2 regions of the Alicyclobacillus sp. TC genome follow, and region 1 is predicted to be linked to the other one. Evidence: riboswitches for the same ligand, from Rfam matches in the RefSeq annotation. Region 1 holds a riboswitch; the other holds the start of a gene.
The links. A riboswitch is a leader RNA that binds a small molecule or an ion and turns the genes downstream of it on or off. The one in region 1 is predicted to bind cyclic di-AMP.

Region 1 (7,339 bases):
TCAAATTGGAGTTGTTTTAACCTGTCCATTTAATTGGCCATGGGGAGTAAAAACACCAGCAGATTGGAACAAGACAGTTTTAAATACTTTAAAGCAGGATCCGGACGCAGTAAACTTTGTGATTGTTCATTGGTATGCTCAGAATCCTGGAAATGAATCAGATAGTGGACTGCTGTCTTCTACAAGCCAGATTCCTCTCATGATGTCCGAATTGCGTCAAGAGATTTCGAATGACCTGAGTCCAGCGGCAGCAAAGCGATTAAAAGTATTCGTAACTGAAACAAATTCTGTCTCATATAATCCAGGCAAACAGACAACAAGTTTAGTTAACGCACTCTTTCTGGATGATGATATGTTAAGTTGGCTACAGTCTGGAGCAGCTAATGTAGATTGGTGGGATTTGCATAACGGGGCGTTTGCAGGAAATACCTCTTCTTCGCTCTATGGAAATACTACGTACGGCGACTATGGGCTCTTGTCTAATGGTAGCTCAGTTACAACCAGTTCTGGAAATACTGTTACTGAGCCACCCGTAAATACGCCATTTCCAACTTATTATGGTTTTGAGTTAGCTGGAGACCTTGTAAAGCCGGGGGCCACTATTGTTGGCTCTACTGCTTCTGTATCCGATATTGCTGTACATGCAACGCAATTAAGAGACGGTAAATTGGCTGTCATGATTATCAACAAGAATCCAAATAAAGTTTACCAGGTCTCGTTGGATTTAAAAGGTTTTCGGCCCAATGGAACGGGTATAGAATATACGTATGGAGAAAAAAGTAGTGGTATTACCTATCAACATTTTCATCAATTGGGTAAAACTATTTCTGTTCAACCATATTCAGTGACAGATTTCATATTCAATGGTTCTTCTCTCGGGAAAAACCAGACAAACTAGTTGCTGACTGAATTTTGAATGGTTTATCTTTAACAAATATCTGAAAGTTAACTTTTGTCTATTAAGATCGAAACCGGTTACAGAAATCAAGATTATAAATAGTCAAGTAAAAAATCATAGAGTACTACTGCATGATTGATTAACTCATTCTTGGCTCCGTAAACGAGTGTTACGGGGCTTTCTGTCACCCATTTTTTAATTTTATTTAGGGCTTCTTGGTGACTTAGACTAGTTGTTAATTCTTGATTATAGAGAATACGAAATTCAGAAAACCGTTGTGCAGGATTTTCATGAAACCATTTCCGTAATCTATCTGTTGGTGCAATTTCCTTTAGCCAAATGTCAACGTAAGCCTCCTCTTTTCGAATTCCTCGCGGCCATAATCGATCGATTAATATACGTGTACCGTCAGAAGGATCAGTTGGTATATAAATACGTTTTAAGTACAAGTTTTTATGTTTCATACCAGGCATAATCCTTTCAATTCATAGTTCATTACTGAAAAGATGATTCATAAAAAGGTAACACAACATATACAAAATTTCTGTTGTGAAGTAACCTATGGTCTCAAAGGAGCTTGCGTCAACATGTTACAATTTTTTGTGAGCGGATCGTCCAAATCGGTGACGAGCGAGGGAGTGAGTGGGAGTGTATATCCCAAAATCGTTTCAATGGCAAGATGAAGATGAAATTTCAGAGTTTATAACTCGTCATTCCTTTGCCTTACTTATAACTTCAGAGGACAATCATCCTCTTTGCACACATCTACCCATGTACTATGACAAAGATAAACAAATGCTGCTTGCGCATATGGCCAAAGCCAACTCTCAATGGAGAGCAATGGATGGTAGCCCTTGTTTATGTATCTTTTCTGGCCCGCATGCATTCATTTCACCGGAATGGTATGATCTTCCTCAATCGGTACCAACTTGGAACTATGTGGCTGTACATATTCAAGGAACCTGTCGGTTGGTTAAAGACGAAATTGAGTTAGAAGAAATTCTTGAAAAACTGATATATGCATATGAACCACATTCAAAACTTCCTATGGATTCTAAGCAGCATTATTATCAACAAATGATGAAAGCTATTGTAGGTTTTAAAGTTGAGATTGATTTAGTTGAAGGTTGTAAAAAATTGAGTCAGAATAAACCTTTAGCTGTTCAACAACGTGTAATTGAACAATTACAGGCGAAAAATGATTGGAATGACGTCCAAGTTGCTCGCTGGATGCAGAAAAATATTGTTCACAAATAAAATCAATCTTCTTCAAATGACAGTGGGCAGGAATATCCTTATTATACGCGAAAGCCTATCCGTGTGTATGGATAGGCTCGCTAAGAATTATTTTCTAAACCAAAGGTTTTCCTTGCTTACTTCATTTGGCCGGATAATTGACTTTCTGCATATGCGACCAAACGCTTGGTGATTTCCCCACCTACGGAGCCGTTTTGACGTGAAGTCGTTTCTGCTCCGAGATTAACACCAAACTCATTTGCAATCTCCCATTTCATCTGATCCAGGGCACGGCTTGGTACGAGTTTTTCGTTGTTGTTTGCCATTTTCAGTTCCCCTTTCAAAAATGATTTTGGACTGCAAAGTTATTATGTGAGAAGTTTAGTTTTCTATACACAGATTAAAAAATCGAAGGGTGACAGATTTGATTCAATTGCGCGGACATCATCTTTTATGTATGCTTGGCTTTCGAGGAATGGGTTATTCAAAAGAATTCGTGGAGCATATGAAGAATGTTTATAACCAATTGAGAATAGAGCCACAAACAGAAGTACTTATTGTCACGGGACCAGATGAATTGTGTCATTATTTTCCTGATAATCAATGTTATCATTGTGAAGATAAAAATGTTGCAGATCGCGATCAACAGATTCTAGTTAAATTAGGATTACACTCTGGTCAAAAACTGGCTTGGCAGTCAGTTGAAAGTAGAATTCGTCAGCATATGCATCCTTCGGATATAGCCGTACTTTGTAGTACATGCAGTTGGCGCTCCTATGGAGTTTGTGAAGAAGGAGTTCAAAGAATTAAGGAAGGTTATTCATTATTACCACTCCCGAAAAAGTCAGTTTGAAATCTGATTTTTTCATTTTTTAAGCATTCCAATCTTCAACGATTAATCATATGTTGAGCCGTTAATCGAAGTCGTTCTAACATAAATTCCTGAACAGAATGGTCTATCCCAATTTGATTGAGTGACTCTTCCATACAACGTATCCATTCGCTCGCATGAGCTTGAGTAATAGGATGTGCAAGATGTTTGGCTCTTAACATTGGATGACCATACATATTTGTATAAAGCGAAGGCCCTCCAAAAAATTGAGTCAAAAACATCAATTGCTTATCACGCACAGGTTTTATGTCTTCTGGAAATAGAGGACGTAGGAGTTCATTTTTTTGGACTTTTGTATAAAATATGTCAACCAGATTGGCTATTGTATTTTGACCGCCAATCGCTTCATAAATAGATTTAACTTCCATACTCCAATAAGCCTCCTGCTTTTTCATTCAACCGTATATAATTTTGCTGCAGTATGCAAATTATTGGTGAAACAAGACATAAAGCAATCCATTGATGTGCGAATTTTGATCCAGTCAGTATTCCTACAAAAATGAAAAGAGAGATTGAGAAAATACTGGTCAAGTTTAGGGGTTTTTTCGTATAATGGGTCTACATGATGAGAAAGATTGGTTAAAACTGGGGGAGACGGGAGGCAATCCATGCAATTGTGTGATTTAAGCTTGAGATATGTGGCTGGATTACTTACCGAACTTGAAAATAAACGTTTTGAGCGCCATTTACAGAATTGTGAAAAATGTCGGCAAGAAGTTGAAGAATATGTATCTTACCGTAATCTCATGATTCAAGAAAACAAGAATCAGCAAATTACAGAAACAGACACGCTACTTACTCATGCTAAAGTGTATGTATTTCCTCAACGGCACTTACAAAATCAATCTCGAATGGGTAAAATATTTGGTTTAAAAGCTCGTTCCTTTTTTATAAAAGTACCCCAATCTATTGCGGCTTTAATGGTAATTGCTGTTGCTTTCTTTTCATTTTGGGCACATCTGCCAGCCCATCAAGTGGTCGTCAAAGCTGAGGGAATTGTAACTCGAGAAGTACCTCATTCCGTATCGGTGAAATTTGATTCAGTTTTGAGTAAAGCTCATGAATTAGAAAATCGTTTGGAAAACTATAGACTTCTTTCTAACTATTTTGCAATGAAATTATGACAAAGTGTTTGTTAGCATAAAGTCCGAACCAAAAAACAGCCGAATCCCATTTAGGGTACGGGGGATACAATTTGGGGTGAATGCGCCAACGCGCATGGGCGACCTCCGTCCTAACCCGTCAACTAACCTCGGAGGCAAGGGGAGGACTTTATGAAAATAAAAGCAGCCTTATTGGCTTTAACATCCATTGCAGTATTTTTGCCTGCTACCAGTCAAATTGCAATGGCAAAAACTTATCATCGTACACCCATTTATTCGTTTTCCAGCAATAGCTACGTCAAATCTCAATTGGCGTATAACGGTCAACTACCTCCAGGAGTCACTTATCAGCCATCTGTTCAACCGTTAGCTGGAATCCACGCGACACCAGAAGAGAAGTTTCAAGCTATATTGACAGTAGCAGAAAGTAAGTTAGGCACTCCCTATCGATGGGGGCATAACGAAGATAGAGGTCAGTATGGTTTTGACTGCTCTAATTTTACAGCCTATGTTTATCATCATGCGCTCGGCTATGTTATGAGTGGAGCTTCGCAAGTACAATATCACGATGTAGGTTGGCAGGTACCTATTTCGGATATGCAACCTGGGGATTTGGTTATTTTTAACCATGGTGGTCATGTTGCGATTTATATTGGAAATGGTCAGATGATTGAAGAAGGCGGCGGTTTGGGTAAAGTAGGTATTGCACCTTTACATCCTGGAACGTATTGGTACAATCACATCACTACTGTCAAACGTATGTTTTAAAAGTGAAACTTTCTATAGGGCTTGTCCCTCTCGTCATCTTTAGATGACGAGAGGGACAAGCCCTTTTTTTTATTCATGACTCCACAAGTTCTTCATAACCATCGGACAAATACTTCAACACCTAGAAGGCCACTTTTATTAATCTATGACGGAGAATAGGAATCGGGTGAAAGTGGTGTTTATCGATTGCTCAAAACTACTCAATCCAAATGGTTAACATTATCTACAGCCGCTGTAGGAGCTATCTATGCTGCAGGTTTTTTCTATACGGAACCGACAGTTCAGGCATTAAATCCACAGATCTTAGATCAAAAAAATGCAAGTGAGTCCAACAAGGTATTCCATCAAATGGGAAAAGAACATCACGAGACTAGGTCATTCCACAAAGCATTATCATCAACAACAACTCCTGCAAATCATCAAACATCAAATTCAGACAAGTCTCAACATAAGAGCGATAGCAGTTCTCTTTATAAGGACGGTATTTACCAAGGAGTGGGCACGAACGCTTATGGTAGCGTCGGTGTTTCTGTAACGATACAGAATGGAAAAATCACTCAAGTGCAGATCACTCAATGTACCACTCATTATCCACAATCCGTTATTGATCCGGTTTTACCAAACGAAGTTGAAGCTAAGCAGACGTGGCAAATTGATATTGTCTCTGGAGCCACAGCAAGTACTCAAGATTTTGCTATGGCTGTCTATCAGGCTTTGCAAGCTGCAAAGGCTTAAATGGAGGAATTTATCCTGAGCAAAGAACTTCAACTCTATCATCATCAAGTGCTTGCTTTAGGTACAAAAGTTGATTTTTGGGTTTCCATAGAGGGTAATTCATCTGAAGATGTTAGAAAAAATTTGCAACAAGCAATTTCAGTTTTCAACCTCGTAGAGGAAACCTGCAGTCGTTTTCTTGAACACAGTGCGTTACGACGTCTTTCACAACAAATTGGTGAGGATGTTCAAGTACCTGTTCTATTATTCGAGGTTATCCAATTCAGTTTAGAATTGGCCAAGATGACTCATGGACGATTTGACCCGACCATAGGTGGATGGCTAGAGAAAGGTGGTTTTGTCACAAATTATTTGACTGGAAACAAATTGGATTTATGCGAAAAAATAGATTTTAATGCTTCCTATCGTGATGTAAAGCTTGATGTGGAGAAAAAAACCGTTCGCTTAATGAAACCGCTCCTCTTGGATGTGGGAGCTACCGCAAAAGGGCTAGCACTTGATTTGGTAGTTCATTGTTTTTCTGAATATCCAGGATTTTGTATCAATGCTGGTGGAGATGTGATCGCCAGAGGTATACAACCTAATGGTGAGCCGTGGAAGATTTCTATTCGCAATCCGTTTTCTCCAGAAAAGAAAATAGGATATTTACTTTTTTCCGATGCTATGTCTGTATGCACTTCTGGAGGCTATGAACGTCTTAGTCCCGTTATTAAGGGAGAACATCACATCATCTCTGGAGTAGATAAACAATCTCCTCACCATGTAGCAAGCGCTACAGTTATGGCTCCATATGCTATGTTGGCAGATGGTTTTTCCACGGTGATGATGCTCCTGTCCCCTCAAGAAGGATTCCTTCGTCTGGAAGAGGCAGGTATTGAGGGATTACTTGTTTTATCTGACGGAAGTGTGCAAATGTCTAAAAAAATGGAGGACTATTGGCATTGCGAAAAAACAAACGTGTTCCAAAACGAAAACAACAAGTAAATTTGCATTCATTAAAAAAATATATGTCTACTCCTAAAGGGACTTTAATGGTCATTCTACTCCTGTTATCTGTTAGTAACTTTTTAGCGAGTGGCTCATTGACGGGAATTTTTCATATACTGATTGCTATCGTTTTTGCAGTTTTTATCGATGCCATTGTAGCCATATGGCGTGCCTATCCGCGAAAATTTTCCGATGGAGCATGTATCAGTGGGTGGATTATTGGGTTGATTTTAGGAGTTCAAGAATCAATTTGGATTATTTTTGCAACTGTGATACTGGCTATGGTGTCAAAACATCTTTTAAGCCATGGTCGAAAACCTGTTTTCAATCCAGCAGCTTTTGCTCTATTATTGGCGGTTTGGTTTTGGGGGGCTCAGGAAAGTTGGTGGGGGGCGTTTTCAGTTCAATCATCCTGGTGGATGATCATTCTTATAATTACAGGTTTTTGGATGACCAATCGTGTTCGGAAATTTCCACAGGTCCTATCTTTTCTTGCTACTTTTTTTTCAGGAATGCTCATTCTTGCTATATTTCATTGGGGTTCTGTATCATTTACGCCTGCAGATGCTTTGCGACCGCCGTTTATTAACATGACGCTCTTTTTTACTTTTTTCATGCTGACAGATCCACCGACAACTCCGGGACGTAAAAAGTTACAAATTGTTTTTGGTTGCCTTTCCGCTACGTTAAGTATTTTAAGTATGTCCTTGTGGGGCGGGC
Region 2 (7,339 bases), 150 kb from region 1:
TGAAGAAGCATGGTGGCCATTCTTTTTCTTGCCCTGGCTTGCTATAGCTGCATTTTGGCCATGGGCTTGGTGGTGGTAAGTTCTGTTTTTTGTATGAAGCATCAACTTTTCCTCATGGTAGCCGGCTCCCTGCGAGCCGGCGTTACTCATATATCATCTGCTAAATTTACGGTGAGGGATTTGAACTTAGGATGCTGAACCAGGCTTCAGCACGTACAGTGTGAGTGTCCTTCTACCAAAATCCAACGCCTCTTGTTCGGTAGCCATACAGATGTCTATTCGATCTCCCTGAATAGCGCCTCCCGTATCGGCAGCAATTAAGTCTCCAAATCCAGGGATATAGACCACCGAACCGAGGGGGATGACAGACGGATCGACCGCGATAACGCCTGGTTCAGCAGGTCTTCCTGTTGCAGTAATTCCGCCTGCAACGTATGCCGTAGCAACCACCGTTAAAGTTTCGGCACTTTGCAAATTATTGCTGCTTCTCGCACTGAGCGTACTTTCAGGATTAGATTGATTGTAAGTTTGGGATTGAATAGGTGGTAAAACTGGAGCAATCCCTTCTAAGAGAACACGGGGAGTTGGGGGGCGGATGGTTTGAACGTGTTCGGCCTGTTGCAACATACGACCATCTAAAAAAACGCGCACCTGTTTAATCTCAGCAATGCCTTCTTCGCCAGAGTGCAAGACGTGGTATTGACCTACTGGCAAACGAGTTGTTTTTTCTATAAAGGTTTCAAATGGTAATCTTCGCTTGCTGATGGTGGTTACCACATGTTTTTGCATAAACCGATGGTCTGTATGAAGACTTGTCATGAACGATTTTTTAGAGTTTTCTTTTTTTTGTAATCTAATTTTTAGCCATTGTGATTTATTTTGCGCCTGTAAACTAGAATTTTCATTATTGATATAAATTGAATTCGCTTTCGGAAACAGGGTAGTAGTTTCCTGATGAGAAGAAGGAACCAATGTAGTAGCTCCATCGGCAATCAGCGAGGCAATCAGAGCTGAAATGGTTACCGGCATCATACCTGGCTTAAGCAATTGCTCACCCCTATCGAAAAATAATGAATTGGATTGGCTGGTTTGTCATTCAGACTATGCACCAGCCTCTCTTTTCATGACAGAGTTTTTACCGTATCTTTAGGTTTGCAGTTCTCGTTTGGGAAAAGAGGCACAATACATATGAATAAACCTATAGCTTTGATTTCTTTAATCCTAGTTACATTGGTTTGGGGAGTAACATTTACTTTAACGAAATCAGCACTTTCGGATGTACCTGCCCTGCCATTTTTGGCGATCCGCTTTCTATTAGCTAGTTTTTGTATGCTGCCCTTCGTGTTTTGGAAACGTGACCTGCGAAAACAAATGAATTGGCAATCGACGTGGATAGGTGCAGGAATTGGTCTGGTATTAATGCTTGGTTATGCCTTGCAAACTTTTGGACTAGAGACCACTTCACCCGCAACAAGTGGCTTTTTGACAGGACTTTCAGTGGTCATGGTACCGTTTATCAGTTCGGTTATTCAGAAAAAAAAGAGAATGGGTGTCCGTGTCTGGGTGGGAACATGGTTCGCAGCAGGCGGTTTATATCTACTTTGTGGACCAGGATTAATTCATATGCAACCTGGCATCCTGGAAGGTTTATTTTGTGCGTTGTTTATGGCGTTACAAATCGTCATGGTAGAAAAGGCAGCCCCTTTCATCTCACCTCTCTATCTGGCTTTTGTTGAAATTGCAACCATGTCAATTTGTTTTTCAATATACTCCTTTTTGGTCTACCCTCATTCAGTATGGAATCTGGCAAATTGGTTGCAGCCCAAAGTGGTTATTTCTCTGCTTGTCAACGGCATTATGGGTACCTCTATTGCTTATTGGATTCAAAATGTTGCTCAACGTTATTTGAGCGCTTCTCAATCTGCAGTTATTTTTACGTTAGAACCGGTATTCGCTGCTCTTGTGGCTTGGCTTTTAGATCAGCAGAAGTTAGGTTTCTTCACATGGTTCGGAGCTTTTTTCATTTTGCTAGGCATGTGGTTGAGCGATACTTCCATTCGATGGAAACTAACATGGAAAAATCATGATGAAATCAGTCAATGAGGTAGAAAAATGATAATGTTTATATAAAAAATGGTAATCAAGTAAATTATTTTAGAATGAATTCAATAATTTTTTATGTTAGCTTGTTAGTAATCTTCTGCTTCAAGCCGAATCGCTAATAGCAGCGTACGGGGGATTTTCAGTATGAAGGTGCGGGAATGATGCAATTGCCCGATCGCCTTCTAGGGGTGAATCCAAATTTGGACAGGCGTACTCGATCGCCTGAACCCGACAGCTAACCTCGGAGGCAATTCTCGAGAGGGAGTCGTTTACACATTATGTTGAAAAAACAATTTTTAAAGAAGCGAACTTTGCAAATCGCTGCTCCGGTCGTAGCAGTATCTTTTTTTGCGGCCACACATATGACGGTTGCCCATGCAGATACGATGTCAACGTACACCGTACAAGCAGGCGATACATTATGGAAAATTTCTCAAGCCTACCATATCTCTCTAGCTTCATTGGAAGCAGCTAATCCTCAGGTCACTCCGCGCGATATGTTGATTGGCACAGTACTGAATTTGCCAGTCTCAAGCCGTACATCTTCTTCTATTGTGGCCAACACCAACCAAATAAATTCAAGTTCATCTCCAACCGCAAATGCTGATTATTCAGAGGCTACTTACAATAGTAATCTATATTGGTTAGCCCATTTAATTTCTGCTGAAGCTCAGGGTACCCCGCTCAATGCTCAAATTGCAGTGGGGGATGTTGTCTGGAATCGTATGCAAAATCCAGATTACCCAAACACTGCTTATGGGGTAATATTCCAGAAAACGAACGGTTATGCGCAGTTTACTTGTACCACGAACGGTTTTATCTATCAGACTCCTGTGGCTAGCGCTTGGACTGCTGCCGAAGATGTGTTGGACAACCATGAAAATCTAGTACCTAATGCGTATGTTTTTTATAATCCATCCAAAACCGCTTCTAACAGTTGGGTCTGGGATCAACCAACCATTGAACAAATTGGGCCGTTTATTTTTGCACAGTGATGGTTTTGTAGAAAGCCATTACTGGTTAGATTTTTAAAAAGTTTATATTTTATTTACTAAACTTATATAACAGAAAATTTTAAATAATAAAACAAAAAAGAGGTGCATTTTGTGAAAAACAACAGATTTGCCAAATGGTTTTGGCAAGGCGCTGGCGTCTTGGCAGCTGCATCAACAGTTCTCGCCTTTGTTCAGCCAAACGAAGTTTGGGCTGCAAATCTGTCGTCCAATTCCAGCGAATATGTAGAGACGAATCACGGTTGGGTAGACATGTTTCGCTCACCATCTATCTATTCTCCTGTGGTAGGTAAATTAGAATTATCGGAGCAAGCACCGTTGGTAAAAAAATATAACAACTACTGGTATGAGGTTGATTGGCAAGGTCAAGATGTTTTTTTGACCACGAGTAGCAGGTTTGTCCATCTGGTAACAACCGATAGTACTCAAACAGTTGCTCCTTCTTCAACAAACACTGCATCATCGGATCTTTCAGCAAATACGACTGTAAACACAAATGGATTGAGTTCTGCAACCTCTCCTTCGTCATCTTTGCCAGAGTGGAAAATAGAGGCTAACAAAGTGATTGCTGTAGCCCGTACCCAACTGGGTGTCCCTTATTGGTGGGGGCATCAGGTTCCTGGTGTAGGTTTTGACTGCTCAAATTTTACGGCTTGGGTTTATCGGACTGCTCTTGGCATCCGCTTTTCATCGTCGTCCGTATATCAACGTTATCATGTAGGAACACCTGTTCCACTGTCGCAAATTCGTGAAGGAGATTTGCTTTTCTTCCGAACAGCCAATAACCCGACAGGTGGAGGACATGTGGGGATTTATGAAGGTAACGGAATGCTCATTGAAGAAGGTGGGGGATACGGAAAAGTAGTCCAAGTTTCACTGTATTCGACTTGGTTTGGGCATGCTTTAGTTTTTGCTCGCCAGGTCATTCCTAACTCCTAACCAGATGTTTGTCAATCGGGCGAATGTCCATGGCATAAATCTGGACTGCTACGTACTGTAAGAGCAGAAACCGCTCAAGGGAGGTGCTCTTAGATGTACGGAGTATTTGGAGGATATACTCGCTGGGCTGTAGTATTTCTCATCATCTTTGTGCTCTTTATCCTGCTCGTGCCCTATTCGGTAACTACCTGCACCACAACACCGGTTGCGTAATTTAACAATTTTTACAAATTCAGAACAAAAAAGCTGTCCCTGCAGGGGCAGTTTTTTGTTTCAAAACAGGAAGGACAATGAGAGGATTTGCTGAACAGTTTGGAATTCCTTAATCTATTGATGAGACGTTTCTCAACACTTCCGTCTGAAAAGGAGATCCGTTCATGATTTTTCTTGTTGATCTTCCCCAACCGTTTGATTGGGACGCTACCATAGAGCGGTTTGCCGTTCGAGAAGATATTACAGTCCATGTTCAGGACCATACGCTCATTCGTACTTTTTGGACGGGAAATAAACCCATTGTTTACCGTGCTTCCGCAGTCAAAAGCCGCTGTATGGATAGTGTGTTGAAGATAGAGACCAATCGCAACCTTTCTTATCAAGAACAAACAGAATTGAAGGCACATTTGGCACTCACACTTAGTTTTACAGACGACGTAGAAGCGATGTATGAGACATTGCAACATACACCTGCAGCCATACTTTTTGAACGCTTTCGCGGGTTGCGTCCAGTACACGATCCAACGCTTTTCGAATCGCTCATCCGTACCATCATCGGGCAACAGTTAAACACTAAATTTGCTGCCACTCTTGTGAATAGGCTGGTTCGATTAGCGGGTGATCACGTTGAAAATCCATTTGTAGAAGAAATTTTCACTTTTCCAGCCGCAGAATCCTTATTGCGATTTTCTGTGGATGATTTACGGCAAATACAATTGAACAATCGCAAGGCCGAGACAATACTCAGCATTGCTCGAAGTGTGGTTGAAGAACAACTGCCGCTTGAAAAATGGCGTGGTATTTCTCGCGAGGAGTGGTTTGAGCGTTTACTGCCGGTGAAGGGAGTGGGTTTCTGGACAGTGGAGTGTCTGCTGCTTTTTGGGGTGGGAATGCTTGATGAATGGCCAAGCGCAGATGTGGGATTGCAGAAGGGTCTTGCCAATCTTCTTATTTTGCCGGATCGTCCCAATCTTGATGAAACCAAGCGACTCGGTGAGATGTTTGCTCCTTTTCGCAGTTATGTCACTTATTATGTATGGCACAGTTTACGTCATCCATTACCAGGCCATACGTCAAATAGATAAATGGGTGTTTAAGTTAGGAATATTTTAGAAATCCATTCAAGGAGGAGACCACCTATAATCGAAACAATAAAAGAGACAACTGCTCGTAATATCGTATAGGGAACTCCAAGAAAAGGAAATTCAGCAGGTATGCGTGGTAAAGAAACAAGCTGCCAAGATGTAAGAAAACTGAAAACCGCCCCTGGAGCTGCTTTGGCGTTTAAAAGTCCAGCGGCTAAAGGATAAACTGCCCAGCGCGATCCGGTTCCCATCAATCCAAAAAGTGCTCCTATGATGATTCCAGACAATCCACTTTGTGGTCCAAGAAATCGGGCAATGACTTTTGTATCTATAACCTGAGAAATGAGACCTGCGATAAACATGGATACAAGCATCCATGGCATCGCTTGAATCAACATGGATAAACTGGATTCTACACCATCATGAGCCAATTCAGGTTTGTAGAACATAAGAATAGTGTAAGTGCCAATAGTACACAGACCTACTGTCAGCAGGATTCTGTCCAAATTTTATCGCCCCCTCCTACCCTACCCTTAAGTTACCACTTTCTGTAAATTATTGATCATGCTTGTCCATATTGAAGGTTGTGAAAATGGCAATGACCAAACAGCTACTCCAGCTAAACCGTCGTTATTGACAAGTTGAAGCTTGTCGGAAAATGTCTGTTGATTGGCATACCATACTTCTTCGGTTCCACCATTGACTGGATATTGAGCATACATAAGATCGAGACTTGGCTGATATTCGGATTTGGCTTGATGTTCAGCAAGAATCGAAGCAACACTGTCAAGTCCAACGGCTTCGCTGTTCACTGCCTGTCCATTGACCACTGTCCAGAAACGTGTGTACATGGGTATACCAAGCAAGAGCTTATCCGCAGGAACTCCTGTATCCAGTAAATCATTGACACAGCTTTTCACCCAGGGCATGTCTGCTACAGGACCAGGTGTTGGATCGGCTGCCCAATGTTCATCATAGGCCATGAGAATCAGTTGATCGCTCACATCTGCCAAGCCGGCATGAAAGTAAGCGGAATTGTCAACTAGCGGTACAATATCTGCCGTCACATCAACTGATAAATCAACATGAATGGCTTGAAGATTTTTGTGTAAGCGAGCTACAAATGTTGTGTAAGCAGATTGATCGGAGTCATCCAAGTTTTCAAAATCAAGATTAATGCCATTTAGTTGATTTTGTTTGGCAATTTGGACAAGTTGCTGTATACATCTCATTTCACTGGCTTTACTAGATAAAAATTGATGAGTCATATTGGCAAGAAATTGATTGTCAAAAAGCGCCCAAACTTGTACATGATGCTGATGCGCATACTGAATTACGGCGGGATTCACTTGACTGCTCACCTGGCCGGAAGCGTTTTGAAGTTCCAGCCAGCTTGGAGATACAACATTCATTCCTGGATTATCTTTAATGAGCATGTCACTTTCATAGGTGGATTCAGCGGGCATCCAACCTAAAGCAATTTTGTGAGAGACCGATTGCCAGTTTGCTATAGAAGATAGTAGTGGTGACTGTGTTCCACCTCCTGATTCTTGAAATGTGGAAGGAGTCGAAAAGTAGGCGTCTTCCAATTCAACTTCCGGATGAAGAAACGGCATATGTGTTGTTTCTGCTAACCAAGTTGGAAATGTTTTTAGAAAGTTCCCCAGCGGCATGTTCTCCGTATTATTTTCTGTATCGGTTGTTCCAATCCATTCATTGAGTAACGCGTCTCCAAGGGTTGTGGTACTCCAGTTTGAACCTGGATTGTCAAAGCTTTGGTTCAATGCACCGTCTAAAGCAACCATGCCCCATAGAAAACTGCCTGCGGCAATTGCAGCAAGCAACGCACGGCGTGCTTTTTTTCGCCGCTTTTTTAACTTGCGCATCCGCCATTCTCCTATCTATTGAACTCTTTATCTCTTGTCTATCTGCTGTATTCTATGAGACGAGTTTTGTAATTAGAAGATTTATAGAAAAGTTTTTTCG

Region 2: another riboswitch for cyclic di-AMP. It lies ahead of FY534_RS06020 (cell wall hydrolase); the one in region 1 lies ahead of FY534_RS05255 (C40 family peptidase).

What each region holds. Positions count from the first base shown of each region.
Region 1 is NZ_CP044434.1:1,088,795-1,096,133, forward strand. Features, by position in the region: gene FY534_RS05220 (hypothetical protein) at 1-898, shown strand, start outside; gene FY534_RS05225 (DUF488 domain-containing protein) at 991-1,362, opposite strand; gene FY534_RS05230 (FMN-binding negative transcriptional regulator) at 1,547-2,155, shown strand; gene FY534_RS05235 (alpha/beta-type small acid-soluble spore protein) at 2,272-2,460, opposite strand; gene FY534_RS05240 (DUF1284 domain-containing protein) at 2,559-2,987, shown strand; gene FY534_RS05245 (globin domain-containing protein) at 3,023-3,394, opposite strand; gene FY534_RS05250 (anti-sigma factor family protein) at 3,635-4,150, shown strand; cyclic di-AMP (ydaO/yuaA leader) riboswitch at 4,178-4,299, shown strand; gene FY534_RS05255 (C40 family peptidase) at 4,301-4,897, shown strand; gene FY534_RS05260 (FMN-binding protein) at 5,084-5,632, shown strand; gene FY534_RS05265 (FAD:protein FMN transferase) at 5,633-6,616, shown strand; gene FY534_RS05270 (RnfABCDGE type electron transport complex subunit D) at 6,574-7,339, shown strand, end outside.
Region 2 is NZ_CP044434.1:1,240,427-1,247,765, forward strand. Features, by position in the region: gene FY534_RS06005 (LSm family protein) at 1-79, shown strand, start outside; gene FY534_RS06010 (G5 and 3D domain-containing protein) at 187-1,047, opposite strand; gene FY534_RS06015 (DMT family transporter) at 1,189-2,103, shown strand; cyclic di-AMP (ydaO/yuaA leader) riboswitch at 2,199-2,369, shown strand; gene FY534_RS06020 (cell wall hydrolase) at 2,382-3,098, shown strand; gene FY534_RS06025 (C40 family peptidase) at 3,210-4,055, shown strand; gene FY534_RS06030 (DNA-3-methyladenine glycosylase family protein) at 4,433-5,353, shown strand; gene FY534_RS06035 (permease) at 5,362-5,859, opposite strand; gene FY534_RS06040 (glycosyl hydrolase family 18 protein) at 5,887-7,239, opposite strand.